DNA from 3 places in the Defluviitalea raffinosedens genome. Region 2 is predicted to be linked to each of the others. Evidence: riboswitches for the same ligand, from Rfam matches in the RefSeq annotation. Region 2 holds a riboswitch; each other region holds the start of a gene.

Evidence for each region. A riboswitch is a leader RNA that binds a small molecule or an ion and turns the genes downstream of it on or off. The one in region 2 is predicted to bind S-adenosylmethionine.
Region 1: linked by a shared signal. The riboswitch ahead of JOD07_RS08685 (methionine ABC transporter ATP-binding protein) and the one ahead of JOD07_RS01655 (homocysteine synthase) in region 2 are both predicted to bind S-adenosylmethionine.
Region 3: linked by a shared signal. The riboswitch ahead of JOD07_RS03585 (MetQ/NlpA family ABC transporter substrate-binding protein) and the one ahead of JOD07_RS01655 (homocysteine synthase) in region 2 are both predicted to bind S-adenosylmethionine.

The regions. Positions count from the first base shown of each region.
Region 1 covers NZ_JAFBEP010000010.1:95-10,896, forward strand. Annotated here, with positions in the region: gene JOD07_RS08675 (MetQ/NlpA family ABC transporter substrate-binding protein) at 251-1,042, opposite strand; gene JOD07_RS08680 (methionine ABC transporter permease) at 1,082-1,747, opposite strand; gene JOD07_RS08685 (methionine ABC transporter ATP-binding protein) at 1,744-2,754, opposite strand; SAM riboswitch class I at 2,861-2,964, opposite strand; gene JOD07_RS08690 (CvpA family protein) at 3,066-3,758, opposite strand; gene JOD07_RS08695 (DUF5711 family protein) at 3,773-4,972, opposite strand; gene JOD07_RS08700 (YkvI family membrane protein) at 5,043-6,122, opposite strand; gene glgA (glycogen synthase GlgA) at 6,213-7,649, opposite strand; gene JOD07_RS08710 (pro-sigmaK processing inhibitor BofA family protein) at 7,790-8,050, opposite strand; gene JOD07_RS08715 (DUF2508 family protein) at 8,102-8,371, opposite strand; gene nifJ (pyruvate:ferredoxin (flavodoxin) oxidoreductase) at 8,504-10,802, opposite strand, start outside.
Region 2 covers NZ_JAFBEP010000001.1:331,042-341,843, reverse strand. Annotated here, with positions in the region: gene cwlD (N-acetylmuramoyl-L-alanine amidase CwlD) at 1-370, shown strand, start outside; gene JOD07_RS01695 (hypothetical protein) at 481-621, shown strand; gene trpE (anthranilate synthase component I) at 937-2,322, shown strand; gene JOD07_RS01685 (anthranilate synthase component II) at 2,332-2,910, shown strand; gene trpD (anthranilate phosphoribosyltransferase) at 2,904-3,920, shown strand; gene trpC (indole-3-glycerol phosphate synthase TrpC) at 3,917-4,696, shown strand; gene JOD07_RS01670 (phosphoribosylanthranilate isomerase) at 4,686-5,294, shown strand; gene trpB (tryptophan synthase subunit beta) at 5,281-6,474, shown strand; gene trpA (tryptophan synthase subunit alpha) at 6,467-7,246, shown strand; SAM riboswitch class I at 7,349-7,473, shown strand; gene JOD07_RS01655 (homocysteine synthase) at 7,548-8,825, shown strand; gene JOD07_RS01650 (SPL family radical SAM protein) at 9,103-9,993, shown strand; gene JOD07_RS01645 (HAD family hydrolase) at 10,157-10,795, shown strand.
Region 3 covers NZ_JAFBEP010000003.1:73,451-84,252, reverse strand. Annotated here, with positions in the region: gene gdhA (NADP-specific glutamate dehydrogenase) at 1-508, shown strand, start outside; gene JOD07_RS03615 (sulfide/dihydroorotate dehydrogenase-like FAD/NAD-binding protein) at 626-1,450, shown strand; gene gltA (NADPH-dependent glutamate synthase) at 1,452-2,849, shown strand; tRNA gene JOD07_RS03605 (tRNA-Gln) at 3,015-3,086, shown strand; tRNA gene JOD07_RS03600 (tRNA-Leu) at 3,092-3,175, shown strand; gene xylA (xylose isomerase) at 3,429-4,745, shown strand; gene xylB (xylulokinase) at 4,803-6,287, shown strand; SAM riboswitch class I at 6,431-6,538, shown strand; gene JOD07_RS03585 (MetQ/NlpA family ABC transporter substrate-binding protein) at 6,629-7,447, shown strand; gene JOD07_RS03580 (methionine ABC transporter ATP-binding protein) at 7,460-8,473, shown strand; gene JOD07_RS03575 (methionine ABC transporter permease) at 8,463-9,119, shown strand; gene JOD07_RS03570 (phenylacetate--CoA ligase family protein) at 9,149-10,465, shown strand; gene JOD07_RS03565 (pyridoxal phosphate-dependent aminotransferase) at 10,480-10,802, shown strand, end outside.

The DNA of each region.
Region 1 (10,802 bases), on a different contig from region 2:
TGATGTTAACTGCTGCTCGCTTTTTATTACTTCGCGGTCACAGCAAAAAAAATTATATCAAATATGATTTTGTTTGTCAACAACTTTTTTCAAATATTTTTTGTTGCCTCGTTGTTTCATTAATATATCATATAGCAGTAAAAAAATCAAGCCGGAAATACTTTTAAGCAGAGAATGAATTGAAGGTTCCAACTCGAGCTGGTAAACTCGGTCTGGAACCCTCATCATTATGATGCACTTCTTTAGATTATTAGAATACAGGAACAATTTCTCCGTTATAGTTGTCTTCAATAAATTTCTTTATTTTTTCGGAGGTAAGCGCTTCTGCTAAAGCCTTCAAGTCTTCTCTGTTCCCATCCCCTTTTCTTATTGCAAGGACATTTACATAAGGAGAATCAGCGTCTTCAATTGCTATAGCATCTTCTGTAGGAGATAATCCTTTTTGAAGCGCAAAGTTTGTATTAATAACTGCACAGTCTACATCTTGCAAAACCATTGGAAGTGCTGCAGCTTCCATCTCCTGGAATGTCAGGTTCTTTGGATTGTTTTTAATATCCAATACAGTGGCTGATTGATTATTTACATCATTTAATTCAATGATACCATTTCTATGAAGAAGTGCCAAAGCTCTTGCTTCGTTACTTGGGTCATTAGGAATAGCGATTACTGCGCCATCTTTTAATTCATCTAATGAAGCAATTTTTTCCGAATAAATTCCCATAGGTTCGATATGAACTTTTGCAAGGACTTCTAAATCATATCCGAATTCTGCCATTTGTGATTCTAAGTATGGGATGTGTTGGAAAAAGTTTGCATCCACTTCTTTTTCATTGAGAGAACGATTGTGAATGTTATAGTCATCGATTACCTGGATTTCTAATGTAACACCTTTTTTCGCCAAATCATCTTTAATATGTTCTAACATCTGTGCATGGGGCGCTGATGTCGCAGATACTTTAAGAACTTTGCTTTCTTTTGTGCAGCCTCCCAATATTGCTATGGTAAATAAGGCTAAGGTTAATATTGATATGAATTTTTTCATTCCTAATCTCTCCTTCACGTTTTATTTTTTTATATTGATCTATTTTTTATTCATTGCTTTCGCAATGCTGTTGCCAATCCATTGAAGAATTTGAACTAAAATGATAAGAAGTATTACTGTGGCAATAATAAGTGAAACATCGTATCTGTAATATCCGTATTGGATTGCCACACTGCCAAGGCCTCCCCCGCCTACGGTTCCTGCCATTGCACTGTAACCTATGAGATTCACTACAGTAAGCGTAATACCAAGAATTATGGAAGCCATTGCTTCCGGTATAAGAACCTTCGTAATAATTTCCCACGTGCTTGAACCCATGGCTACGGCTGCTTCAACAATTCCTTTATCTACTTCTTTAAGTGAACTCTCAACGACTCTTGCCACAAAAGGTGCTGCTGCTATGGATAATGGAACAATGGTTGCTGTCGTTCCCAGACTCGTGCCAACAATCATTCTGGTAAAGGGAATCAGAGCAACAATCAAAATAGCAAAAGGAAAGGACCTTCCAATGTTTACAATTGTACCGAGGATACGGTTTAATTGTATTCTTTCTTTGATTCCTCCCTGATCTGTAATAACAAGTATTACGCCTAAGGGTAGCCCAATAATAGTAGAAATCAAAGTTGCTGCAAATACCATATAGAGTGTATTCCCGGTTTCTGTTAGTAAAAGCCAGAAAGCCTGGTCAGGATTTTGAAAGATCATTGGGAGATCACCTCACATTCCACGCCGTTTTCTTCCAGAAAAGCAACTGCGTTCTTGATTTCTTCTTTGTCTCCTATTAACTCAATAATTAAGCTTCCAATAAATGTTTGCTGTAAATGGTCAATGCCACCAAGAAGAATATTGGCATCTACTCCACATTTTTTGATCATTTTTGACAGGATCGGTTGAGATGTTTTAATTCCTTCAAAACTCAGACGGAATAATTTCCTTCTCTCATCTATTCTGTCCAGCAATTCTTCAGGTATATCGTGACTGATATTTTGAACGAAGCTTTTTGTTGTAGGATGGGTTGGATGAGCAAATACCTTAGATACCGGACCAGTTTCTACAACTTCTCCAGCCTCCATTACAGCAACCTTGCTACAGATCTGTTTAATAACTTCCATCTCATGGGTAATGATCACGATGGTTAATCCCAGAGTTTCATTAATCTTTTTAAGCAGTTTGAGGATAGACTGGGTTGTTTTAGGGTCCAGAGCAGAGGTTGCTTCATCACAGAGTAATACATCCGGATGATTGGCAAGGGCTCTTGCAATACCTACTCTTTGCTTTTGTCCACCGCTTAGCTGTGATGGATAGCTGTCTCTTTTTTCTTCTAACTCAACTAATTTAAGAAGTTCATCGATCCTTTTTTCTCTGTCTTCTTTTGGAACCTTGGCAATTTCCATCGGATAAGCTATGTTTTCAGCTACAGTTCGGGAATTAAGGAGATTAAAATGCTGAAAGATCATCCCTATTTTTTTTCGCATTTCTCTTAATTCCGCAGGGTTCAGGCTCATTATATTCTTGCCTTTTATATAGACTTCACCCTTGGTTGGTTCTTCCAGACGGTTAATGCAACGAACAAGGGTCGATTTTCCTGCTCCGCTTAAACCAATAATCCCAAAAATATCTCCCTGCTCAATGTGCATATTAATATTTTTTAAAGCTTCAACTTTATTGCTCTTACCCTTGAATTCTTTATAAACGCCTTTTATTTCTATCACGGTGCTCCTCCTTTGCCCCAACGGTTGCCTGATACGTAACTTCTATGTGTAACTTCTGCTTTTGAGCATTAAAAAACCTCTTTCAATGAAAGAGGTTATATGCTCTCTCTCATCTTATGCAGACAACCTCTGCATCTGGAATTGGCACCTTCGCATTTTGCGGGTTGCCGGGTTTCATTGGGCCAGTCCCTCCACCTCTCTTGATGAGCTCGAATATTAAGTTGAAGATAGTATAACAGTATCATCTGGCATTGTCAATAAAAAAATTTAATAGAGTTAAACATTCCCTGGGTATCCTTATTATTTAAATTTTACAAAAACAGTCCTCCAACGAATTTCAGCAGATAATTGTATTCATATAAATACTTTGCATATGTACTGTTTTCCAGTAAAAGAAATATCTTTTCGAAAGCTGGGTTTGATTGAAATATAAAAAGTACAATAAAAAACACCCAGATTTTCAACACTCCTGAAGCAAAGCCGAAGATCAGTCCAAAAAGACGATTCACTGAATTAATCACTGGTAGTTTTGATAAAATATCCATGATCCCGATAAGAATCCTAAGGCCGACACTCACTACGAAAAACACTATAACCATAGAAATGATATTAATGCATATGTTGGCAATATAACCTGCAATATAGTCCTTTAAGCTGTCCACCTGAAAAATACTGTATATTTCTGAATTATTGTTTTCAACCAGAACTCCCTTCAAAAATTTAGGTACATTCAGATCATTAATAAAATTAACCTGTCCCTCCAAGGTATTTATTTTAGTCCCCTCTGGCACCAGTATGGTAGGAGCTATTTGAGTTTTCATTTTATCGAACAGGGACGTAGAAGTTCTTAAATAGGCACTTACAATTGGATAAAGGGTATATGATAGAATCATCGAAGCAATAGAAGATATTAATTTAAAAAGGGAAAGTACCAATCCCCTCTTATAAGCAATCCATCCATTTACAACAAAAAAAGCCAATACTAAAATATCCGCTACATTCATAGCTTGCCTCCAAATTATCGTTTTATTTCCATTAGGTCAACAGAGTCTTTAGAAACTAAAGCAACTTTATTCCCATTCTTTAATGGGATCATTTCATCCACATCCTTTAATGCAGTATATTTAAAAATTTCTTTTCCTTTTGGGTCCAGTCCATAAAAAGTTCTGTTGACACCTACAATCACCATATTATCATCACCGTATAAATAAGTGACATCTCCTTCCGGATCAAACACATGTTTTTTGCTGCCTTCCGTACTATAAAAAACAACACTCCCATATTTTTCTCCCTGTTTGCCCGGAAATTCTTCCCCCAGGGCCAAAACCAAATAAGTGGATAAATTTCTTCTATTCTCTATATTCCAGGGTATTGCCTTGATATGGTTTGATAAGATCTCTTCTTTCACATTGTTATCTTCATCAATCCATAAGATTCGGTCATCGCCTAAAACAACCAAAGTATTATTTTGCAAATAAAACATTCCAGGAAAAATCGTATCCTCTTTTTCAATGGCAAATTCGATCAGATCTTCTTTCAGTATGCCGTTTTCTCCTAAGTCCAAAAAAATTAAATTAGACTTTAACCCCTTTGTATCTGGATTAAGATAACTTACAGGCATATGGTATCCATTATCCGATACGATAGCACTAAGGGGATAACCCGCATCTTCAATAAAAGTATTTCTGTCAATTCCTAAATCTTTACCCTGGGCATCATACACTTTAATCCTGTGCCCATCCTTTGTTGCTCCAATCACAGATAAATATCCTTTAGAATTAATTGAAAAATACTCTATAGGATTTTGTGTCGTGACTTGATATACTAATCCTTTATCATTTAAGACATAAATCTTTTTCCCGCCATCTTCTCCTACTGCAAGATATGGTTCATTGACAATCAGTTTTGGTAAATTCATAGAAAAAGTTTGGTTCCAGATTTCATCTCCATTTTGAGAAATTCGTTTAACGCCATCAGGACCACACTGTATTAAGTCATTGCCATAAACATTAAAGGTATATCTATCACTTAACTCTCGTTTTACCCATTGTTTTTCTAAATAAAGAGAGGGTTCATTTCCATTAAAAAAGGAAAGATGCAGGTCCTTGCCGGCAACTTCCGAGTAAATCAAAATCCCTGATGCAATCATGAGTAGAATAAGAGAAAAAATTTGGGCTCTCTTATCTTTCTTATTCTTATAGGCTTCTATACGGCTCAATTTTTTTCCCCCTATATTTTCATTTGTAATATATGGTACTATATCTTTCCCTCGATTTCAACGTTTCTATTTACTGTCTAAATCTTTTATTAACTCTATTCAATTTCCAGCCAATAAAATATAGGAGAATTATAAAGACTTCAAAGAGCCCCACATATCCAAATAAAGGATAAATTTGTCCAACCATTTTAGAGAAACCAATCTGGGCAATTATAATAGAAGTTAATATGAAAACAGGCAGAATGCTCTTATAAGAAATATTAAACTCCACAGACACTCTGTTGACAAATCCATATCCGCTGGAAACTGCCGTTGTGAATATGGCAGCGATTAAAACAAAGAAATAGATATACCGAATAGCAAAACCGTAATGAAGCACAATCCCAAGCATTGGTATTTCAAGAGCCTCCACCCTGTCATAGTATATTAATGTTGCCATAACAATGCAAAGTCCTAAAAATCCCAAAGTTATACCGCCTATAATGCCTCCCATTTTTGCTTGTTTCCTGGAATGAATAATAGGAAGCAGGCTGCAGAGAATCACAACTGCAGTAATGGTATTATAGGATACATAGACAATAGAAGAAGTGATCCAATTCCTCGTAAGAGCATGAAATACCGACACTACAGGAGAAGAAAATACTGCTGCTTCTCTAAATAAAACTATGTATAACCCTAAAAGAATACCTCCTATTAAAAGTAACGGTGCTAAAATCGTATTAATGACGATAACCCCTTCAACATCATATAAAAAGACAATAAGGCATAAGCCTGCCATGATTAAGATTCCTATTTGCACAGGAATTTGAAACTGTTGTCTAAGGAGTGCCCCCGTTCCTGCAAGCATTGCACAAAAAGTAGTAAACATAAACAAAGAAACGACCCACTCCATGATATTGCCTAAAAACTCTCCCATAATAGGGTAAATGAATCCTCGGTAATCCTTAATTTTTTGAACATAGACCATTTCAAGGACAGCCCATCCTATAAGAGCAAATAAAATTCCTGATAAAATCACTCCATAAATGCCCTCAATACCATAGGAAGTAAAAAACTGCATAATCTCCTGCCCTGAGGCAAAACCTGCGCCTAAAACAGTTCCAGTATATACACTGGCTATTTTTATTACATTAGATCTTTTATTTTTCACAAAAAATCCCCCATATATCTGTTTGTACAAATATATGAGGGATGTTCCCATTTCATTCAAAAACTATGTATGAACTTTTACAGTCTTCTATTAATGGCTGATGCTTTTATATAATTCCATATATTTTTTAGCAGAGTCTTCCCAGGAATAATCTGAATTCATAGCATTTTTAACCAAAAGCTCCCACTTGTCTTTATTATAATATACATTTAAAGCTCTTATGATTTCCCATAACATTGCATCAGAATTATAATCATTGAAAACAAAACCATTACCCTCACAAGTTTCTTCGTTAAACGATTGAATGGTATCTGCCAGCCCTCCAGTCTTTCGAACTATAGGAATGGTTCCATATCTAAGACTAATAAGTTGTCCTAAACCGCAGGGTTCGAATAAAGAAGGCATCAAAAACAAATCACTGCCTCCATAGATTTTTTGTGCCAAATCCACATTAAACAAGATATTGGCGCTTACCTTCTCGGGGAAAGTATCTTGCATGTATTTAAACATTTCTTCATATTGGTGTTGCCCTGTGCCTAAAACCACAAATTGAATATCTTCCTGCATCAGATCGTGCATTTTTTCTGCAATTAAGTCTAATCCTTTCTGGTCTACCAAACGGGAAATAAGGCCGATCATAGGAACATCTCTTTGAGGAAGGCCCAGATCTTTTTGAAGCCTATACTTATTTTCCTTTTTTAAATGCAAGCTTTCCTTAGAATAGGGGATATAGAGAGCCTTGTCAGTTTCGGGATTAAAAGCCTCATAATCAATTCCATTTACAATGCCGTAAAGTACACTGCTTCTTTTTTGAAGGACGCCATCCAGTCCATAACCGTATTGACTGGTTTTGATCTCTTCTGCATATGTTTTGCTTACGGTATTGATGGCATCAGAATAAACTAAACCAGCTTTCATATAACTTACATTCCCGTAGAACTCTACCCCCTCTGAATGGAAACACCAATCTGAAACACCCAGCAAATCCAGCGTTTCTCTTCCAAAGATCCCCTGATACTGTATATTATGAATGGTATAGAGTGTTGAAATGGATCTATAATAAAGATCTTCATGGTATCTTTCTTTTAAAAGCAAGCAAATAGGGCCTGTCTGCCAATCATTGCAGTGAATAATATCCGGTTTAAATCCGATTCTTGGCAGCATGTCCAAAACCGCTTTACAAAAAAAAGCAAATCTTTCGTGATCGTCATTATAACCGTATAAACCATCCCTATCAAAATAATTGTCATTTCCTATAAAATAAACAGGCACTGAAGAATCATATTCATAAATATGGGCAAACTGCTTTCTCCACTCCAAATAAACGGGAAATTCCGCAACAATCTCACTGTCATTTAAATACTGCTGAAGTACACATTTATATTTTGGTATGGCTACTCTTACATCGGCACCTAATTTTTTTAAAGCATAGGGAAGGGCTCCTGCTACATCTCCAAGTCCTCCGGTCTTAGCAAAGGGTATTGCTTCCGAAGAAACGAACAGTATTTTTAGATCATTTTGACTCATTTCAATCATCCCCCCACGTAATACTTTTTTTACTATTATATCATATTGCCATTATTCTGGATAGAAAAAAAGACGACAGAATCGTCAAAAAATTAACAAATATGTTTAAAAAAAGATCAAAAAATATATGTACTGACTTCTTAGAAAAAAATATTCAGTAAGTATAGAAGTATCATCCCCGGTATTCCAAGTACAGCAATAACAAATATGGTTGCCCAATTAATCCCTACATACCATCCAAAAGGAGATAGCAAGAAATTAAAAACCAGTAGTCCTAAAACTCCTCCTATACCCTGGATCAGGGTTCTTAGCAAGATCTTCAAAGGTTTCGTGAAAACCATAAAGGTAAGAATCACCAAACCTGCTATGATTAAAAATATTAACAGATCATCACTTGTCACTTAAATCCTCCTTGCTTTGACATGATTCCCTATAAAGCTTATAAAGATCTTCTAACTTTTAACTGCCACGTTCTCTTTTTCTTTCATCTTATTGAGATAGTATTTATATCTCGTCTGGAGTGCTTTCATTTCGTAGATACAGCTGTCGATCAAATCTTTTTCCGTCGTATTTTCGAAAGCATTGAATACCAGGTCTATTTGCCTTTTGGTTTTTAGCAGCTCTTCTTTAAGCTCGTCTTCTTCTGTAATATGGCATGTCTGTCTTGTCTTAAATTTGAATGGAAAAAAACCTTTTTTGGATATTTCAATAATCGAATTCAAACTATTTGCCCCCTTAAGATTTTCTTTACTTATTATAAGTATAGTCTGATATATTGGGGTTTATTCATAGCTTGGCATATAAAAAAGCACCTATTTATATAAATAGGTGCTTTTTTGATACAGTATAAGCAATTATTCTGTTTTTGCCATTGCTTGATAAGCTTCAAATCTTTCTTTTGCATCTTTTTCTGCCTGATCAAACAATTTTTCAGCAAGTTCTGGGAATGTTCTGGTAAGAGATGAGTATCTTACTTCTCCCAGGATGTATTCTTTGTAATCTGCTGTTGGTGCTTTAGAATCTAAGATAAATGGATTCTTGCCTTCTTCTTTAAGCAATGGGTTGTATCTGTATAAATGCCAGTATCCAGCTTCTACAGCTTTCTTGCTTTCTAATTGAGCACAGCCCATTCCGCCTTTGATACCATGGTTAATACATGGTGCATAAGCGATGATTAATGATGGTCCTGGATAGCTTTCCGCTTCTTTTAATGCTTTGATCAGTTGATTTTGGTTTGCACCCATAGCTACTTGAGCTACGTATACATATCCATAGGACATCATCATTCTTCCAAGATCTTTCTTTCTGATTGGTTTACCGGAAGCTGCGAATTTAGCTACGGAACCTGTTGGAGTAGCTTTGGAAGATTGTCCGCCGGTGTTGGAGTAAACTTCTGTATCGAATACAAGAACGTTTACATCTTCTCCGGAAGCAAGTACATGGTCTAAGCCGCCGAATCCGATATCATAAGCCCATCCGTCTCCTCCGAAGATCCATTGAGATTTCTTAACAAGGAATTCTTTCTTTTCAAGCATTTCTTCAAAGATTTCTTTTGCTCTTGCGTTGTCTCCAGCATATGCTTCCAACAGTGGTACCAATGTTGCTGTTGCTTTCTTAGAAGCATCTCCATTAAGCATATTGTCTACCCAATCTTTAAGAGCAGCTTTGATCTCTTCAGGAATATCTAAATCTATTGCTTCTACTGCAATATCTTTTAATCTTTCTCTGATTTGTTTTACAGCGATATACATACCGAATCCATATTCTGCATTGTCTTCGAATAAGGAGTTTGCCCAAGCTGGTCCATGTCCTTTTTCATTGGTTGTGTATGGGGTGGATGGTGCACTGCCAGCCCAAATGGAAGAACATCCTGTAGCGTTGGCAATGTACATTCTGTCTCCGAATAATTGAGTTACAAGTTTAGCATATGGAGTTTCTCCACATCCTGCACAAGCACCGGAGAACTCAAGCAATGGTTGTTCGAATTGGCTTCCTTTTACGGTGTCAACAGCCAATGGGTTTTCTTTCTTAGAAAGAGTCATTGCATATTCCCAATTTTCGATTTCTTTGGTTTGTGTTTCTAAAGGCTTCATAACTAATGCTTTATTCTTAGCTGGACATACTTGTGCACAGTTTCCGCATCCAGTACAGTCTAAAGTGGATACTTGAATCTTGTACGCGTAGTTTTCTAAACCTTTACCAATTGCTTTCTTTGTAACGAATCCTTCAGGCGCATTCTTTACTTCTTCTTCATTGAGTAAGAATGGACGAATTGCAGCATGAGGACATACATAAGAACATTGGTTACATTGGATACAATTTTCTACTTGCCATTCTGGTACATCTACTGCAATACCTCTCTTTTCGTATTTGGCAGTACCTTGTGGGAATGTACCGTCTTCTCTTCCTACGAAAGCACTAACAGGAAGGTTGTTTCCTTCTTGTCTGTTCATTGGTTCAAGGATATTCTTAATGAATTCAGGTACATCTTTGGTTGCAGCTGCTTCTTCATCTGCACTAGCTTGTGCCCAATGAGCAGGTACTTTAACTTCTTTAACTTTTTCGATTCCCTGATCAACAGCAGCAAAGTTCATGTTTACGATGTTTTCACCTTTTTTGCCATAGGAAGCTACAATAGCATCTTTCATGAATTTAACAGCATCTTCAATTGGAATAATGTTGGCAAGTTTAAAGAAAGCTGCTTGTAAAACTGTATTAACACGGTTTCCAAGACCGATTTCTTTAGCAATGGTAACCCCGTCAATGGTGTATAATTTAATATTTCTTTCTGCAATAATCTTTTTCATTTTTGCAGGAAGTTTTTGTTCTAACTCTTCAAGATCCCATCCGCAGTTTAATAAGAATGTTCCGCCTTCTTTTAAGTCGGATACCATATCGTATTTATCTACATAGGATGGGTTATGGCAAGCAACAAAGTTTGCTTTTTTGATTAAGTATGTAGATCTGATTGGCTCTTTTCCGAAACGAAGGTGAGAAATAGTAACCCCACCGGATTTCTTGGAGTCATATTCAAAGTATGCTTGTGCATACATGTCTGTATGGTCTCCGATAATCTTGATAGAGTTTTTGTTTGCACCTACTGTTCCGTCGGAACCAAGTCCCCAGAACTTGCAGCTGATTGTATCTTTTCCT
Region 2 (10,802 bases):
GAGAAGGAGAAAAGAACTCATCAATCAAAGTGAAGGAGATGTCCTTATCAGTATCCATCAAAACAGCTTTCCTGAATCTAAATATAAAGGGGCACAGGTTTTTTATCATGGGCATTCGGAAGAAGGAAAGATGTTGGCAGAATCTATTCAAAAGGCTTTAAAGGAATTTGTTGATCCTACCAATAAAAGAGAAGCCAAGGCCAATACGGATTACTATGTATTAAGAACCACCAATATACCGGCGGTTATTGTGGAATGTGGATTTTTATCAAATCCTGAAGAAGAAGCTAATTTAAATAATGAAACCTATCAGGAAAAAGTTGCATGGGCTATTTATGTGGGAATTGTAGAATATTTTAAAAATCTTTAAATTTCTTCTTTACAAACTGGGAATAATTGAATATAATATATCAAAAAAGGAAAAATCAATGACTGGAAAGAGTACTTTTAGGTCTTTTATCCCAGCGAGCCGGCGGTGGTGTGAGGTCCGGTATAAAAACCTTTAAGGAATGGTTCCAGGAGATGCTAGGTGAAATGCAAAAAGTAGCCGATGCCGGGGCCTCCCGTTACAGAGGTAAGATATCGAGCACAAGCTCCGTATCGGATATGCAGGATACTTAAATGTATTGGGTGGCAGTATAAGACATTTTTCCCAAAGGATGAATGTCTTTTTTTATTTTAAAAATATAAAAGTCCCTCATACATTTAAGTCAAGTCAATTTGAGTGGCATAGCGAAGTAGCCCTTCGTCTCAAGTTTTGAGACGAAGGGTTTTTTTATTACATAGGAAATCCTTAAGGATTTCCTATGTAATAAAAAATTCTGGGTAGGATGCACACTCGTGGGTATTGGATTTTGTCGGCTTGCTGACTGGGTGTGGTGAAAGAGTTTTGATGGCGAAACTCTTCGTGTTTTGAAATAAGAAGGAGGGATGATGATGGAATTAAAGCTGTATTTAAAAAGCTTAGAAGGAGATACCAAGACGCCTATTACTTTATTTAAAAATTATGTAGGAAAAGAAAAAGGATTTTTATTGGAAAGCAGAGATGAAGGAAAGGGAAGATACTCTTTTATTGCAAGAAACCCCTTTGCAGAACTACAAGGAAAAGGGGAGGGAATCATCATCAGAGAAGGCAGCCAGGTTACCATAAAACAGGGCAATATCATGGAAGCTGTAAGAGCATATATGTCAAAATTCACTGTTAAAAATCACAGTTCTATTCCTTTCATAGGCGGAGGGGTAGGGACTGTAGGGTACGATATCGTAAGACAGTTTGAAAAACTTCCGAGTCCCAATAAAGATACCATCCAGGTTCCCGATGTACATCTGATGTTTGCCAAAGAAATGATTGCCTATGACCATTTTCATCAACAGATTTTTATCATGGTGCTGGAAGAAGATACTGAAGACGGAGAAAAAAGGGCGGAAAGCAAAATGAAGCTTATAGAAGAAGCCATCAAAAAAGATGAACCCTTGGAACCAAGTGCAGAATTTATCCCTTCTTTCAGAAATCTAACCAGTAATATGACAAAAGAAGAATATATGCAAAAAGTTGAAAAGGCTAAGGTGTACATCAAAGAAGGAGATATTTTCCAGGTAGTTCTTTCTAAAAGATGGATTCTGGAAACAGATGAAGATGCTTTTAATCTTTATAGAAAGCTTAGAAGGGTTAACCCTTCACTATATCTTTTTTATCTGAACTTTGGGGAGTATCAGGTGGCAGGCAGTTCTCCGGAGATGCTGGTAGAGTTAAGAAAAGATAAGGTGTATACCTGTCCCATTGCCGGTACAAGAAAACGGGGAAAAGACGAAAAAGAAGATGAAATTCTAGCGGAGGATCTTTTAAGCGATGAAAAAGAATGCGCAGAACATGTGATGCTGGTGGATCTCGCCAGAAACGATATGGGAAGAATTGCAGAGGTTGACACGGTAAAGGTTACAGAATTTATGAAAGTTCATTACTATTCCCACGTTATGCATCTTGTATCTTTGGTAGAAGGAATTAAGAAAAAAGAAGAAGATGCCTTTTCAGTTCTCCAATCTTTTCTTCCTGCAGGTACTTTATCCGGGGCACCCAAAATCCGTGCCATGGAAATTATAGATGAGCTGGAAGAAGAAAAACGGGGTATTTACGGAGGCGCTGTGGGATACTTTGGTTTTGATGGAGATATGGATATGTGTATTGCCATCCGTACTATGGTTGCAAAAGACGGAAAAGTATATATGCAGGCAGGAGCAGGAATTGTGGCGGATTCCGATCCTGAAAAGGAAAACGAAGAATGTGAGAACAAAGTAAAAGCGCTGCTTATGGCAGTGGAATAGGAGGGTATTATGGTTTTATTAATCGATAATTATGACTCCTTTACATATAATTTGTATCAATATATAGGCAAGTACGAAAAAAATATAAAAGTTGTACGAAATGATGAAATCACTATAGAAGAAATAGAAGATTTAAACCCGGACCACATTGTTATATCTCCGGGACCTAAAAGCCCAAAAGAAGCAGGTATCTGTATCGAAGTTATAAAACATTTCCATGATAAAATCCCTATTCTTGGCATTTGCCTTGGCCATCAGTGTATAGGGGCAGCTTTTGGAGCGGAAATTACCTATGCCAAGCAGCTTGTTCATGGCAAGGCATCAAAGATCTTCCATAAGGGCATTGGTGTTTTCAGTGGCATTGAAAATCCTATGCAGGGGGCAAGGTACCATTCTCTGGCTGTTCGCCTGGATACTATTCCTGATTGCTTTGAAATCGCGGCAATGACTGAAGACGAAGAAGTGATGAGCATTATTCATAAAGAGTATCCCTTGATTGGACTTCAGTTTCATCCTGAATCTATTTACACGCCTGATGGCATCAAAATTATAAAGAAATTTTTAGAAAAGGAGAGGGTTATATGTTAAAAGAAGCAATTGAAGCCATTATACAGGGAAGACATCTGTCGGAAGATGAAATGATGAGTGCTATGGAATGTATTATGGATGGAGAAGCCTCTCCGGCTTTGATTGGAAGCTTTCTTACAGCTCTTAAGATGAAAGGGGAAACCCCGGATGAAATCACCGGAGGAGCTAAAGTTATGAAAAGAAAGGCAGAAAAGATTAATTTAGAGGATTTGTATACTCTGGATACCTGTGGAACAGGAGGGGACAGTGCAGGAACTTTCAACATCTCAACAGCCGTGGCATTTGTGGCAGCTGCTGCCGGTATTCCTGTAGTTAAACATGGGAACCGTTCCGTATCCAGTAAAAGCGGCAGTGCAGATGTGTTGGAAGCTTTGGGAGTAAATATTTCTCTTATGCCCAAGCAGGTAGAGGAATGTGTAAAGACCCAAAATATAGGTTTTCTCTTTGCTCCGACCTTTCATAAAGCTATGAAACATGCCGCTGGTCCGAGAAAGGAACTGGGGTTTAGAACTATCTTTAATATCCTGGGGCCCTTAACCAATCCGGCCAATGCAAAGGCTCAAGTTCTGGGCGTATTTGATGAACACTTAACAGAACCCATAGCAAAAGTGCTGCTTAATTTAGGAGTAGAACATGCGATGGTTGTCCATGGGATGGATGGACTGGATGAGATGACTATAACTCAAAAAACGAAAGTAACTGAGGTTCTGCATAATGAAATTAAGACCTATTATATATCTCCCGAAGATTTTGGTATTACAAGATGCCAAAAAGAAGATTTACAAGGGGGAGATGCCAAGGAAAATGCAGAGATTATTAAAAACCTTTTCCAGGGAGCCAAAGGACCTAAACGGGATATCCTTCTTTTAAACAGTGGAGCTGCCCTTTATGTTGGAAGAAAGGCAAAGTCCTTAGAAGAAGGTATGGAGATCGCCAGAGAATTAATTGATGGAGGATATGCCCAAAGGAAACTGGATGAATTTGCAGAGTATACAAGGAGGCTGGCATGATACTGGATCGTATTGTTGAACAGAAAAAAGAGACCTTAAAAGAGTTAAAGAAAACTATTAATATACCTTTGCTGGAGGATGTCATAAAGCACACCAAAACTCCTCCTTCTTTTTATCAGGCTATGGCAAAGCCAGGGCTATCGATTATCGGAGAGATCAAAAAGGCCTCTCCTTCAAAAGGGGTCATAAAGGAAGACTTTAACCCCAAAGCATTGGCAAAGGAATATGAGACCTGTGTGGATGCAGTTTCTGTGTTAACGGAAGAAAAATTCTTCCTGGGTGATGCCAGATTCTTAAAGGAAATCCACGAAGAGATTGACTTACCTTTACTGAGAAAGGACTTTATCATCGATCCTATCCAAATTTATGAAGCAAGGGCTCTGGGAGCCAGCTGTGTTCTTTTGATCGTAGCCATATTAGAGGACAGTCAGCTAAGAGAACTGGTAAATATAAGCCATTCCCTTTATATGGACACCTTAATTGAAGTTCATGATGAACATGAACTGGCAAGAGCCTTAAAAACCAATGGAGAAATTATAGGTATTAACAACAGAAACTTAAAAGACTTCAGTATAGATCTTCAAACCACCATAAATCTCAGAAAAGAAATACCGGAGGATAAGATTGTTATCAGTGAAAGTGGAATCTTTGATAAAGGAGACATTTTTAAACTTAAAAAATCCAATATCCATGGCATTCTCGTCGGAGAGAGCTTTATGAGATCAGAAAATATAAGGCAAAAAGCAGAGGAGTTCAGAAAGGCATATGATTCCTAAAATTAAAATCTGTGGATTAAAAACTGTTGAGCAAATCAAGATGATCAATCGATATGATGTGGATTATGTGGGCTTTATATTTGCAAAAAGCAAAAGACAAATATCTCCTAATAAGGCAAGAGAGATGAAACTGTATTTAAGAAAAGACATTAAGGCAGTAGGGGTATTTGTAGATACTCCCATAGAAGAAGTAAACGAAATTGTACAATTTTGCAATTTAGATATGGTTCAATTCCACGGGAAGGAAGATAATGACCAGTGTGCCAAAAGCATTGTTCCTGTATGGAAGGCTTTTTCAGTTAAGGATGGGGAAATACTTAAAGCCCTGCCATCCTATCAAAATGTCCAGGGCTTTGTATTTGACAGCAGCAGCGGAGGTTCTGGAAAGACCTTTTCCTGGGATCTGATTAAAGGCATTTCAAAAGATTATTTTACGGTCTTAGCCGGAGGATTAAATGCAGAGAATGTAAGAGAGGCAATAAAGACAGTTTTTCCCCATGTAGTTGATGTAAGTTCTGGTGTGGAAACCAACGGAGAAAAAGATGAAGAGAAAATAAAAGAATTTATTAGAAAGGTGAAAAGTTATGAAATTGGATAGAAAGTTTGGTATATTTGGAGGGCAATATGCTCCCGAAACACTGATGAACCCTTTAAAGGAACTGGAAGAAGCACTTATAGAAGCTTTAGAGGATCAAAGTTTTATGGATGAATATAAGTATTACTTAAAGCAGTATGTAGGTCGTCCCAATCCCCTTTACTATGCTAAGAATCTTACAGAAGAACTGGGAGGGGCTAAGATTTATCTTAAAAGAGAAGATTTAAATCATACAGGAGCTCATAAAATCAACAATGTTATAGGTCAGATTCTGCTTGCAAAACGTATGGGAAAGAAAAAGGTGATTGCAGAAACAGGAGCAGGTCAGCACGGAGTGGCAACAGCCACAGGAGCGGCTTTATTTAATATGGAATGTACAGTATTTATGGGAGAAGAAGATATCAAAAGGCAGAAACTCAATGTGTTCCGAATGGAACTTTTAGGTGCAAAGGTTAGGAGTGTCACCAGCGGTACAAGAACTCTAAAAGATGCAACCAATGAAGCTTTAAGAGAATGGGCAAGAACTGCAGAAGATACTTTTTATGTTGTAGGTTCTGTTGTAGGCCCCCATCCTTATCCTACCATGGTTCGAGAATTTCAAAAGATTATAGGAGAAGAAACCAAAATCCAGATTAAAGAACAGGAAGGAAGATTACCGGATACCATTATCGCCTGTGTTGGAGGAGGAAGTAATTCTATGGGAATCTTCTATCCTTTCCTGGAAGAAAAGGAAGTAGAACTCATTGGTGTAGAAGCAGGAGGCCTTGGCATAGAAACCAAAAAGCATGCGGCTGCCTTTGCAGAAGGAAAGATTGGGGTGATCCACGGCATGAAAACCTATTTACTGCAGGATGATGATGGCAACATCCTTCCAGCCCATTCGATTTCTGCAGGCCTGGATTATCCGGGAACGGGACCTGAACACGCATATCTTTTTGAGACAGGAAGGGCAAAATATGTGTCCATAACCGATGATGAGGCGGTAGAAGCTTTTACCCGTTTGTGCAAAACAGAAGGTATTATCCCAGCCTTAGAAAGTTCTCATGCCATAGCTTATGGCATTAAGCTGGCACCCATGAAAAGTAAAGATGAAATCATCGTGATCAATCTATCCGGAAGAGGGGACAAAGACGTGCAAAGTGTTGCAAATTATCTCGAGAGCAGGGGTGGTTATCATGAATAGAATTCAGGAAAAGCTAGAAGGGCTAAGAAAAGAAAATAAGAAAGCATTAATTACTTATATGACGGCTGGAGATCCAAATATTGAGCAAACAGAAAAGCTCATCTACGCCAAGGAAAGGGGAGGGGCGGATATCATCGAAATAGGTATTCCTTTTTCCGATCCCGTAGCGGATGGACCCGTGATCCAGGCAGCAGCTCAAAGAGCTCTGGAGGCAGGAACCAATCTGGAAAAAATATTTAAGTGTATTGCAAATGTCAGAAAAAACACTCAAATCCCTATAGCATTTTTAGTATATTATAATTCAATTCTGGGTTACGGGGTAGAAAGGTTTATCAGGCAGTGTGAAGAAGTTGGCGTGGACGGCCTGGTTATTCCTGATCTTCCCTTAGAAGAAAGGGAAGAAATCATGCCATACATAAAATCTTTTAACATAGGCCTCATTCCTTTGGTAGCACCTACATCCAAAGACAGAATAAAGGATATTGTTCAGGATGGAGAAGGATTCGTTTATTGCATATCTTCCATGGGTGTTACAGGTATAAGAAGTGAATTCCATAAAAACTTAGAAGAGTTTTTAAAGGATGTAAAAAGCATAGCCCATATTCCTACCGCAGTAGGCTTTGGTTTTTCCTCAAAAGAAGATATTAAAAGATTGCTTCCCTATGTGGACGGCGTAATCGTAGGTTCTGCAATCGTTAAGAAAATTGAAGAAAGTAAAGGCAATGAAAAAGTAATAGAAGAATTTATAAAAGATTTAAAAAGTGCTTATTAAAATGCCTTCAACTTTAAAAATATTATAGAAAATTAAAATTTCTCTTGACAAATTTCTTTTTAATCTTTATAATCCTTATAAAAATTCTATGAATAAAAAAGACTCTTATCCAGAGTGGTGGAGGGACTGGCCCGATGAAACCCGGCAACCGGCATAATTGCAAGGTGCTAAATCCTGCAGTTTCTGCTTTCAAGTTATTTTGAAAGCAAAAATCTGAGAGATAAGGGGAGCAGAGTATTACTCTCCTAATCTTAGGAGAGTTTTTTTGTTTATAAATCAATTTCTGAGAGGAGAATGTATAATGAGTAATAAGCAGTTTAGGTTTGATACCATCCAAGTTCATGGAGGGCAAGAAGTAGATCCCACAACAAAGGCAAGAGCCGTACCTATTTACCAGACCACTTCTTATGTTTTTGACAATGCACAACATGCGGAAGATTTATTTGCACTTAAAGAAAGCGGAAATATCTATACCCGTATTATGAATCCTACCACCGATGTATTTGAAAAAAGGATTGCACAGTTAGAAGGCGGTGTAGGTGCATTGGCGGTAGCTTCCGGTTCAGCGGCAATCACTTATGCAGTGATCAATATTTTAGGTGCTGGAGATGAGCTTGTTGCAGCATCCACCCTATATGGAGGAACTTATAACTTATTTGCCAATACCCTTCCCCGTTACGGAATTACGACACATTTTGTAGATCCAGACGATCCGGAAAATTTCAGAACGGCCATTACGGATAAGACGAAAGCAATTTTTATAGAATCCATTGGAAATCCGGGAATCAATATTATAGACATTGAAGCAGTGGCAAAAATCGCCCATGAAAACAAAATTCCTCTCATTGTAGACAACACTTTTGCAACACCTTATTTGCTAAGACCTTTTGAATATGGAGCAGATATTGTTGTTCATTCTGCAACGAAATTTATTGGCGGGCATGGCACATCTATTGGTGGTGTGATCGTAGATTCCGGAAACTTTGACTGGGAAGCCAGCGGCAAATTCCCAATACTTACTGAGCCGGACAGAAGCTATCATAATATTCAATTTACAAAAGCTGTGGGAAGGCTTGCATATATTACGAAAGCAAGAGTAACCCTTTTAAGAGATACCGGTGCATCCCTTAGTCCATTTAATGCCTTCTTATTCTTACAAGGCCTTGAAACCCTCTCCTTAAGAGTAAGAGCCCATGTTTCCAATACACAAAAAATAGCAGAATTCTTGCAAAGTCATCCGGCTGTTGCTTGGGTAAATTATCCTGGATTGCCAGGCAATAAATACTATGAATTGGCTAAAAAGTATTTCCCAAGAGGAGTAGGTTCCATCTTTACCTTTGGAATCAAAGGAGGAGAAAAGAAAGCTAAGGAATTCATCGACAAGCTTGAGCTCTTCTCAAATTTAGCGAATGTTGCAGATGCTAAATCCTTAGTCATTCATCCTGCAAGTACTACCCATCAGCAATTATCTCCAGAAGAGCAATTAAGTGCAGGGGTTACACCGGATATGATCAGATTATCCATAGGAATAGAAGATGCAGAAGATTTAATTGATGATATCAAGCAAGCGCTGGAATAAAAATAGTTTTAGAAGTTGCTGTAAAGTCATGCAATATTGGCTTTACGGCAATTTTTTTATTGTATAGGAAATTCCCCCGGATTTCCTATACAATAAAAAGCCCTCAATCAAAAAAGATGTTATTATTATAGAAATGTGATATCATTTATACTAGGATATAAAAAGTTTTCTAAGGTTAGATAAGTTATGTGCTCTAATTTGAAGGCATAACTTTGGAATTATTTTTATCTATATTGGTTAATGGAACAATAAAATCTATCATAGGTTGAGGTGGATGATGGCAAATTATAAGGAAATAACCTGTTCTGTTGCCTGCAATAAATTAAAAAGGAAGATGCCCTATTCCTGGGATTTGAATATATACCGAGGGTGTGAACATGGCTGTATATATTGTTATGCAATGTACTCTCATCAGTATTTAGATTCCGAACAGTATTTTGATGATATATATGTAAAGACCAATATTGTAGAGCAGTTGGAACAACAACTGAGCAGTCGTTCCTGGAAAAGAGAAGTTGTTAATATAGGTGGAGTAACGGATAGTTATCAGCCTATAGAAGCACAATATAAGATCATGCCTGAGATCTTAAAATTAATGATTAAATATAAAACTCCCTGTATTATTTCCACAAAGTCAGATTTAATTCTGCGAGATTATAATTTGATTGAAGAACTTGCCCGTATTACCTATGTAAATGTAGCAGCTACTATTACCTGTATGGATGAAGAAATTCGCAGAAAAATAGAATCAAACGGGGTAGATTCTCTAAAAAGATTTGCTATGTTAAAAGAATTTTCAAAAACAAATGCATCCACAGGACTGCACTTTATGCCAATCATCCCCTACATTACGGATACCCGTGAAAATGTTGATTCATTGTATGCCTATGCCAGGGATTCCAGTGTAGATTATGTTCTTCCTGGAACCTTATATTTAAGGGGAAAAACAAGAGAGGTCTTCTTTGATTTTATAAAAAAGGAATTTCCGGATTTGTATGAAGAGCTGACCTTATTATATAAAACCGGCGGTGCAGATAAGGAATATAAGAATAAACTCTATTTGATGGTCAATGAAATAAAGGCAAAATATAATCTTTCAGGCAGCTACTCAAAGCCTATGAAAGAAAAATTAAATCAAGCTGAGAATATACAGTTATCACTTTTTTAAAAAATTATCTGCTATATGCATTATATTTTTGCAAATAGAATAGGAGAAGAATTTATAATAACTATTTGCAAAAAGTAGTTTTTTTATCTAAGATAATATAGTAGTTTGATTTTATTGTTCAGGAGTACATAGATCAAGTTTCTGACAGGAGGTATTAATGATTATGAAAGCATTTATTTTTGACATGGATGGGGTTATTATAGACAGTCAGCCGATTCATTTTGAAGTGGACACCATGATTTTAAAAGACATGGGAGTGGATATAGATCAAAAGGAATTGGAAAAGTATGCCGGCAGGGCTAACGAAGATATATGGTCTACACTTAAAGAAAAATATAATTTAAAGCCGACTGTGCCTGAAATTATAGACCGTTTAGTAAGTAAGAAGGTCCAGATTTTTAGAGAATCAGACATTGGACCGATAGATGGAATTATTGATTTACTTAAGGCATTGCATGAAGCGAAAATCCCTATGGCCGTGGCATCTTCTTCCCCGATAGAATTGATAGAAACCGTTATGGAAAAGTTTAATATCAGACATTATTTTTCTTATATCATTAGCGGAGATGAAGTCCATAAAAGCAAACCGGATCCGGATATTTATCTGACCGCTGCACAAAAAATCCATGTGGAACCAAAGGACTGTGTTGTTTTGGAAGACAGTAAAAACGGTGTCCTGGCTGCAAAGGCTGCAGGTATGAAATGCATAGGATTTCACAATCCTAATTCAGGAGATCAGGATTTGTCTAATGCGGATGTAATCGTTGAAAGCATTAGAGAAGTTATTCAAATGATTAAATAATATCTTT
Region 3 (10,802 bases), on a different contig from region 2:
ACAAATCAAAGAAGTTGAAAGAAAGAGAATCAAAGAATATATCAACTATCATCCAAATGCAGAGTATCATGAAGGATGCTCAGGAATTTGGACAATCCCTTGTGACATTGCACTTCCTTGTGCAACACAGAATGAACTGGATGGAGAAGCTGCAGCAACCTTAGTGAAAAACGGATGTATTGCAGTGGCAGAAGGGGCCAATATGCCTTCTACACCAGAAGCTGTTGAGATTTTCCTTAAGAACGGTATTTTATTTGGACCTGGAAAAGCTGCCAATGCAGGAGGCGTTGCTGTTTCAGGTCTCGAAATGAGTCAAAACAGTATGAGATATTCCTGGACTTTTGAAGAAGTGGATGCAAAATTAAAGCAAATCATGGCAAATATCCACAAGAGTGCTCAGGATGCGGCTAAAGAATATGGCCACGAAGGTAATTATGTGGTAGGAGCTAATATTGCAGGATTCTTAAAAGTAGCTGAAGCAATGTTGGCACAGGGAATAGCTTACTAAAATACCCAAATTGATTTAGAGATGTAACTTATGTATAATGTAATAGAAGCCTTATTTGTTGCTTGTTCAAATAAGGCTTCTCCTATTATTGAGTTATTTTACAGAGGAGATGTAAAAATGTATAAAATCTTGAAAAAAGAAAAACTGAACGAAGCTGTAGAGCTAATGGTTGTTCATGCACCTTTTGTAGCACGAAGTTGCCAACCCGGGCAGTTTATCATTCTCAGGGCCGATGAAAAAGGAGAAAGAATTCCATTAACCATTGCAGATTACGATAGAGAAAAAGAAACTGTTACCATTATTTATCAGATTGTTGGATACTCTACCCAGCTACTAAGCAGCAAACAAGAAGGAGATACGATTCCTGATTTTGTAGGGCCCTTAGGAAAACCTTCTGACCTTAAAAAACATAAAAGAGTATTAGGAATTGGCGGTGGCGTTGGAGCAGCCCCCCTATATCCTCAAATACGAAAACTTCATGAAATGGGTGTGGCAGTAGATGTGATTCTGGGTGGAAGAAGCAAAGAGTTTATTATCCTTGATAAGGAATTTGAAGCGATTTGCGATAAGGTCTACTATGCAACCGATGACGGCACAAAAGGCAAAAAAGGATTCGTGACCGATGTACTGAATGAACTATTAAATGAAGGTAAGGAATATGATGAAATCATTGCCATAGGGCCTCTTGTAATGATGAAAGCTGTTGTAGGCATTACAAAGCCGAAAAATATCAAAACGGCAGTATCCCTTAATCCGATCATGATTGACGGAACAGGGATGTGCGGAGGATGCAGAGTGACTGTTGGCGGAGAAACAAAGTTCGCTTGTGTGGATGGCCCTGATTTTGACGGCCTTTTGGTAGATTTTGACGAATGCATGAGAAGGCAGGGAATGTATAAGGAAGAAGAACATTCTTGCCGCATTGGACTAGGAGGAAAGTAAAATGCCTAATATGAGTTTAAAAAAAGTAACCATGCCTGAACAAGATCCCAATGTAAGAAATAAAAATTTTAATGAAGTGGCACTTGGATATACCAAGGAACAAGCCATGGAAGAAGCAACAAGATGCCTTAACTGCAAACATAAACCCTGTGTATCCGGATGTCCTGTGAACGTTCCTATACCAGAATTTATTAAGGAAGTAGCAGCAGGGAACTTTGAAAAAGCTTATGAACTCATTACTTCAGAAAACAACCTGCCAGCCATTTGTGGCAGAGTATGTCCCCAGGAAAATCAATGTGAGGGTGTATGTGTAAGAGGCATAAAAGGAGAACCGGTAGGTATTGGAAGGCTGGAAAGATTTGTTGCCGACTACCATATGCAGCATGCAGAGAAAAAGTCAGTGCAGATTACAAAAAATGGGATTAAAATTGCAGTGGTTGGGGGAGGCCCTGCAGGACTTACCTGTGCCGGAGACTTGGCTAAATTAGGATATGATGTAACCATTTTTGAAGCTTTGCATGCTTTAGGCGGTGTACTCATGTACGGCATTCCGGAGTTCCGTCTTCCAAAAGCATTGGTTGAAAAAGAAATAGAAACTATAGTAGATCTGGGCGTTAAAATCAATAAAAATGTTGTAGTAGGTCGTTCGATCACAATTGATGAGTTATTTGAAGAAGGCTACAAGGCAGTATTTGTAGGGAGCGGTGCCGGACTTCCTAAATTCATGGGTATTGAAGGAGAAAGTTTAAACGGAGTATACGCTGCCAATGAATTTTTAACCCGAGTGAATTTAATGAAGGCATATGATTTCCCCAATAATCCTACTCCTGTAAAGGTTGGTAAAAAAGTTGCAGTTATTGGCGGCGGTAACGTGGCAATGGATGCTGCCAGAACAGCCAAAAGACTTGGAGCAGAGGAAGTTTATATTATTTATCGCCGCGGAGAAGAAGAACTGCCGGCGAGAAAAGAAGAAATTCATCATGCAAAAGAAGAAGGCATTATCTTTAAACTGCTTGCAAATCCTAAGAAAATCCATGGAGAAAACGGATGGGTAAAAGCCATTGAGTGTGTAGAGATGGGTCTTGGAGAACCGGATGAATCAGGAAGAAGAAGGCCTGTTGAAGTTGAAGGAAGTAATTTCATAATGGATATGGACACAGTGATCATAGCCATTGGACAAAGCCCTAATCCACTTATTCGCCAAACGACTCCGGGCTTAGACACCCACAAATGGGGCGGAATTATTGTAGAAGAAGAAACCATGCATACCAGCAAGCAAAATGTTTATGCCGGAGGCGATGTGGTGACTGGTGCAGCTACTGTGATCTTAGCCATGGGGGCAGGGAAAAAAGCAGCAAAAGCTATACATGAAAAAATTCAGAGCACAATGAATGCATAATAGCTCGTACATTTCGTACGAGTTATTTTATTACATAGGAAATCTCTTCGAATTTCCTATGTAATAAAAAGCCCTCCGGGTGAGACGGCTTTTTTGAAAAAAACTACTGGACAAACTAAATCATTTGTGCTAGAATATGAAGTTGTTCGGACAAATTAATATTGTTGGGTAGTCGCCAAGCGGTAAGGCACAGGATTCTGACTCCTGCATCCGAAGGTTCGAATCCTTCCTACCCAGTATTGGCGGATGTGGCGGAATTGGCAGACGCAGCAGACTCAAAATCTGCCGGTGGCGACACCGTGGGGGTTCGACTCCCTTCATCCGCATTAATAAGACAGAGCACTTACAAGTGCTCTGTTTTTTTATTGCATAGGAAATTCCTCTGAATTTCCTATGCAATAAAAAACTTCTTATATAATTTTAAAAGCTTAATACAGGATCTTTTTAGCAGGTAGAATGAATAGAAAAGTAAGAAAATATTAAAAAATAACTTCTTAAAATGGGTTGAAAAAGTTTTGTGAATACTATATAATAGAATTAAGTTGTTAAAATCAATTTAAAAACTTTGGAGGGGATCTTATGAAAGAATATTTTGAAGGCATTAAGAAGATTCAGTATGAAGGACCTAAATCTACTAATCCTTTAGCATTTAAATACTATGACCCAGAAAAAATTGTTGCAGGCAAGCCTATGAAGGATCATTTCAGATTTGCTATGAGCTATTGGCATACTTTAACTGCTATGGGCGCTGATATGTTTGGAGAAGGCACAGCTAAGAGACCTTGGGCAGGAAAAGAAGGCATGGAACTTGCTAAAGCGAGAGCAGAAGCAGGATTTGAATTTATGAGCAAATTAGGTATCGAATATTTCTGTTTCCATGACCTTGATATTGCACCAGAAGGCAATTCCTTAGAAGAAAAATTTGCTAATTTAGATGAAATCTCTGATTACATCTTAGAATTAATGAAAAAAACAGGTATCAAATGTTTATGGGGAACAACCAATGCATTCAGCCATCCAAGATTCGTTCACGGAGCATCTACTTCTCCTAATGCGGATGTATTTGCTTTTGCGGCGGCTCAGGTTAAAAAAGCCATTGACCTTACTAAGAAATTTGGCGGAGAAAACTATGTATTCTGGGGTGGAAGAGAAGGTTATGAAACACTTCTTAACACCAATACAGCTTTAGAACAAGACAACTATGCAAGATTTTTACAAATGGCAGTAGATTATGCTAAGAAAATTGGCTTTACAGGACAATTCTTAATCGAGCCAAAACCAAAAGAACCTACAAAACATCAATACGATTTTGATACAATGACTGTTTTAGGATTCTTAAGAAAATATAATTTACAAGACCATTTCAAAATGAATATAGAAGCGAACCATGCGACTTTAGCAGGACATACCTTCCAACATGAACTGAACATGGCAAGAATTAACGGCGTATTAGGAAGTATCGATGCTAACCAGGGAGACATGCTATTAGGATGGGATACAGACCAATTCCCAACCAATATCTACGATGCTGTTTTAGCGATGTACGAAGTGCTTAAAAACGGAGGTATCGCACCTGGAGGATTTAACTTCGACGCTAAGGTAAGAAGAGGTTCCTTTGAAGTAGAAGACTTATTCATCGGATACATTGTTGGTATGGATACCTTTGCAAGGGGTCTTATCATTGCGGATAAATTGCTTCAAGATAAAGTATTAGAAAGCTTTATCGAAGAAAGATATGCAAGTTACAATGAAGGCATCGGAAAAGATATCGTAGAAAATAAAGTAGGCTTTGAAGAATTAACTGCCTATGCATTAAAGCATGATAAGATTGTAAACAAATCCGGAAGACAAGAACTCTTAGAAGATCGAATTAATCAATATATCTATACACTGTAGTAAAGATCGATTTATTGGGTTGTTGATACAACAACCCTTTCAAGGAGGAGAATAGGTATGATTTTTTTGGGGATTGATTTAGGTACATCATCTGTAAAGGTACTTGCTGTTGATAAAGACGGAACAATTCTCGGGGAATCTTCCAGGGAATATCCGGTGTATTATCCAAAAAGTAATTGGGCGGAGCAAAATCCTGAAGACTGGTGGATGGGTACCAAAGAAGCTATTAAAGAAGTTATTCAAAAAAACAATCTTCCTGAAGGGGAAATCCGGGGAATAGGCTTTAGTGGTCAAATGCACGGACTGGTAGCCTTGGACGAAGAAAATAAGGTCCTGCTTCCCGCAATACTTTGGTGCGACCAAAGAACTGCGGAGGAGTGTGAGGACATCACCAATCATTTTGGGCAAGAAAAACTCACAGAGCTTGTTGGTAATAAGGCATTGACCGGGTTCACAGCCCCTAAGATTTTATGGGTAAAGAAAAATCATCCTGAATTGTTTGAGAAAATAAGACACATTCTTCTTCCAAAAGATTATATCAGATTTAAATTGACAGGAGATTATGCAACGGATGTTTCTGATGCTTCCGGAATGCTTCTATTAGACGTTAAAAACAGATGCTGGTCCAAGGAAATGATCGAGTACATAGGCATCAAAGAAGAGTATCTTCCAAAACTCTATGAATCCTATGAAGTAACAGGAAAGTTGTCAGAAGAAGTGAAAGGGGAACTGGGACTCACAGGAGAGATTCTGGTTGTAGGAGGAGGCGGCGATAATGCTGCCGGAGCCATAGGAACCGGAACGGTTAAAGAAGGAACCGTAATGGTTACCCTGGGGACTTCGGGTGTCGTATTTGCAGCCCATGATGACTACGCTGTAGACAGCCAGAATCGCCTTCATGCTTTCTGCCATGCCAATGGGAAGTATCATTCCATGGGGGTTATGCTTTCGGCAGCCAGCTGCTTAAAATGGTGGGTAGAAGAAGCCAATAAAGGAATGGATTTTGATGAACTCTTAAAAGAAGCCAGTGAGACGGAACCAGGTGCTAAAGGCGTAATATTCCTTCCGTATCTTATGGGAGAACGTACTCCCTATGCCGATCCTGATGCAAGAGGAACATTTTTGGGATTATCCATGAGTACCACAAGAGGTGAGATGACAAGGGCGGTACTTGAAGGTGTATCCTTTGGACTTCGGGATTCTCTTGAAATTTTAAAAGATATCGGAGTACCTATTTCTCAAATTATTGCCATTGGGGGAGGTTCAAAGAGTCCTCTCTGGAAACAGATTCTTGCAGATATTTTTGGATATCCAATAAATGAAATCAATACAAATCAGGGAGGGGCTCTTGGTGCTGCTATTTTAGCAGGCGTAGGAGCAGGAGAATTTAGCAGTATTGAAGAAGCTTGCAATATATTTATAAAAATTGTTGGATCTGTAACTCCTATAGAGAAAAATGTAGAAAAGTACAATAAAATTTATACGCGCTACAAAGAAGCTTATCAGTCTTTAAAAGATTGGTTCAAGCTTAGTGCTGAATAAAAGCCGGGATGAATCCCGGTTTTTTTATGTTTTATATAATACAAAGTAAAAAGATAGGATTAATAAAATTTTTTGAAAACTTATTGACAAAGCGGAATTTATCTCATATAATTCTTATCAATATAATATGATTTAGTAAGAAACTCTTATCAAGAGAGGCGGAGGGACTGGCCCAATGAAGCCCGGCAACCTGTATGTATTACAAGGTGCTAATTCCAACAGCTCAAGACAGATGAGCTGAGAGATGAGAGAGGAAGAAAATGACCTCTTTCATCGGAAAGAGGTTTTTTAATGCGTAAAAATGTAGTTCAAAAAATCAAAAAAATAGGGAGGAAAATAAGATGAAAAAAATAAGTGTATTGCTTGTATCCATTATTACTATATTAGGGATACTTACAGGATGTGCATCAAAGGAAAGTAAGACCATCATATTTGGAGTTGCTCCAGGACCTTATGGGGATATGATTGTTAAGGGCATTAAGCCAGGTCTTGAAAAAAAGGGATATAAGGTTGAAATTAAAGAGTTCAGTGATTATGTTCAGCCTAACCTTGCTCTGGCCAATAAAGAAATTGACGCCAATTTATTCCAACACCTGGTGTACTTAAATAAATTTGCCGAAGACCACGGCCTTGAATTGTCACCTGTAATCAATGTGCCAACAGCAGCGGTAGGCTTGTATTCAAAGAAAGTACAAAGCATAGATGAATTATCGGATGGCGCCGAAGTCACCATAGCCAATGACCCTACCAACCTGGCAAGAGCCCTCAGGCTTCTGGAACAGGCAGGACTTATTACATTGAATAAGGATATAGATCCTTCAAAAGCATCTGAAAAAGATATAGAATCCAATCCCAAAAATCTTAAAATTACTCCGGTAGAAGCAGCCCAGCTTCCAAGAACATTAGACAGCGTGGATCTTGCAGCAATCAATGGAAACTATGCGATTTCAGCAGGGATCGATTTATCTACAGCCCTTGTCATGGAAGAGTTACAGGAAGAATATAAAAATCTCGTTGCTGTAAGAACAGAAGATATTAATTCCCAATTTGTAAAAGACATTAAAGAAGTCGTTGAATCGGAAGAGTTCAGGGAAGTTATCGAAAATCCAGATTATATGTTTAAGGCTTTCCAAAAGCCAGCCTGGTTTTTACAACAGTAGGGAGGAAAACATATGATTCAATTTCAGGATGTCAGCGTGACTTATGAAGGGGCTGAAGGCAAAGTTAAAGCAGTTCAGAAACTTTCGCTGAACATTAACAAAGGAGAAATTTTTGGAATTGTTGGAGCCAGTGGAGCAGGGAAAAGTACCCTGCTCCGAACCATTAATCTTTTAGAAAGGCCAACAGAAGGCAGGATTTTTATTAACAATCAGGACATTACAGATTTAAAAGGAGAAGACTTAAGGCTTCTTAGACAGAAAATAGGGATGATCTTTCAACATTTCAATCTGATAAAAAGAAAGACAGTTTTTGAAAACGTAGCCTTTCCAATGGTTGCAGCAGGAAAACCTAAAGATGAAATTCAAAAAAGAGTAAACCAACTGCTGAATCTTGTCGGTCTTTCAGATAAAAGTAATGCTTTTCCGGCTCAGCTTAGCGGCGGACAAAAGCAAAGAGTAGGTATAGCAAGAGCCCTTGCCAACGAAACAGAAATTCTTCTCTGTGACGAACCTACTTCTGCCCTTGACTTAGAAACGACAAAATCCATCCTAAACTTACTTAAAGAAATTAATCAGAAATTAGGGATTACCATTGTCATCATCACTCATGAAATGGATGTGGTTAAAAGCATCTGTGACCGAGTGGCGGTTATGAATGACGGACAGTTATTAGAAGCAGGCAATGTTTATGACGTATTTGTCAATCCGAGAAATGTTTTTACAAAACAATTAATTGAACACACCTTCCACCTCGAATTCCCTAAGCAGATTTTCAATGATTTTAAGGGCAGGGTACTGAAAATTGTCTATAAGGGAGAGTCCGCAACGGAGCCTTTAATATCAGAAGTATCTAAACGTTATAATGTTAACCTAAATATCGTCCATGGAAAAATCGAGTACATAGGAGATCGACCCGTGGGAATCTTAGTCGTCGATATAGAGGGAGAAGAAAGGGAAGTTCAACTGGCAGTGGACTATATCAACGAAAGAACTGCATTTACGGAGGTGGTACTCTATGCAAGCTGAACTGATTTTTGATTTATTAAAAGCCCTGGGAGAAACTTCTCAAATGGTAGGAATAGCACTGATATTATCCATAGTTTTGGGTATTCCTTTAGGATTATTTTTGTATCTTACGTCCAGTGGCTTATTTTTTCAAAACAAAATTTTAAACTTTATCGGAGGTTTGATCATTAATATCGTAAGATCCACACCTTTTGTGATTCTGCTTGTTGTACTTTTACCTGTCACTAAGCTCATTACGGGTACTACTATAGGATCAGGAGCCGCATCAGTACCTCTTTCTGTTGCAGCCATAGCCTTTTATGCGAGATTGGTGGAAGCGGCCTTTAGAGAAGTGGATAAAGGAGTGATTGAAGCAGCGCAAGCCGCAGGGGCAAAAACAAGGACCATTATATACCATGTGCTTTTAACGGAAGCTTTGCCCAGCCTGATCGTAGGCATTACAGTAACTGCCATCAGTTTGATCGGATATTCTGCTATGGCAGGGATTATCGGCGGGGGAGGTATCGGCGATTTAGCCATTCGCTTCGGATACTACAGATATCAAACCGACATCATGCTTACTACAGTGGTTGTTTTAGTGTTAATCGTACAGGGTTTTCAATGGTTGGGAGACTATAGCTCTAAAAAAGTAGATAAAAGATCATAATCAAACGCAGCTGATTAGGGGGAATAAAAATGTCATATCAAAGATATTGGAATGAATCCATAGAAACCATGCCAAGGGAAGAGTTAGAAGCATATCAGACAGAACAGCTCAAAGAACACTTGAAATACGCTTATGAACACTCACCATATTATAAGCAATCTTTTGATGAATCCGGAGTAAAACCCGAAGATTTCAAGGTTTTATCCGACCTGTCAAAGTTTCCGTTCATCAATAAGCAGATTGAGCGGGACGCTCAAATCTCAAAGCCTCTTCTTGGAACGTTGACTGCAGTGCCTGAAGAAGATGTGGTCTTTGTTTCGGCATCCAGCGGTTCCACAGGAGTACCTACCCTAAGTCCTTTTACCAAAACCGATTTTGATGAGTTCCAGGATATCCAAAGCAGATTATTCTGGGCGGCAGGCATGAGACCCCATGACAGATATGTGCATGCTTTAAACTTCACCTTGTTTGTGGGAGGCCCTGATGTTATAGGAGCCCAGAATTTGGGGGCATTATGCATCTGGGCAGGAACCATTCCTTCAGAACGACTCCTTTATATTTTGCAGGAATTTCAGCCTACGGTGATCTGGACGACTCCATCCTATGCATGGTATCTTGGAGAAACTGCTAAAAAACAAGGCATCAATCCTGCAACGGACCTGGCGATCAATAAAATCATTGTTGCCGGAGAACCAGGAGGTTCCATAGAAGCCACAAGAAAAGCCATTGAAGATCTCTGGGATGCAGAAGTGTATGATTTCTATGGTATTTCTGATATTTATGGGGCTTGTGCCGGAATGTGCAGTGCAAGGAACGGACTGCATATAGCAGAAGATCAGATTTATGTGGAAGTGATCGATCCCGTAACTCTGGAACCGGTAAAGGATGGTCAAAGGGGGGAACTGGTGCTCACCACCTTAAGAAAACAGGCAAGACCGATGATTCGTTTCAGAACAGGAGATATTGCTATTTTCAACAAAGAAAAATGTGAATGCGGACGTACCCATGGCAGAATTCAGGTGGTAGGAAGACTCGATGATATGCTCATTGTCTCGGGCGTGAATATTTTCCCCAGCGATATAGAATTTATCGTTCGAAACATTAAGGAACTCAATGGGGAATACAGAGTGTATGCGATTTCCGAAAACTTTACCACCAAATTTAAAGTAGAAGTGGAAAAACATGCGGATGTCACCATAACGAACGAGGAATTGTCGGAAAAGGTATCTCACAATATTAAAGCAAGATTAGGCGTTAGACCTAAAGAAGTGGTGATCCTGGAAGAAGGGGCTCTTCCAAGAGCTACCCACAAGGCTAAAAGATTTATTGACTTAAGAGAACAATAGAAAGAAGGAAAAATATGCCGCAAGTAAGCAATCGTCTGGACTTTTTTACAGAATCTGTTATTAGAAAAATGACACGAATAGCTAACCGCTATGGGGCAGTGAATTTGTCCCAGGGTTTTCCGGACTTTGATCCTCCCAAGGAATTGAGGGAAGCCTTAAAAAAGGCAGCAGAAGAAGGCCCTCATCAGTATTCCATCACCTGGGGTGCACAAAACTTCAGAGAAGCGCTTGCTAAAAAGCAGTCAAAATACATGGATATTCCCATTGACCCCGATACTCAAATTGTTGTGACCTGTGGAAGTACGGAAGCTATGATGGCAGCTATGATGACAGCCTG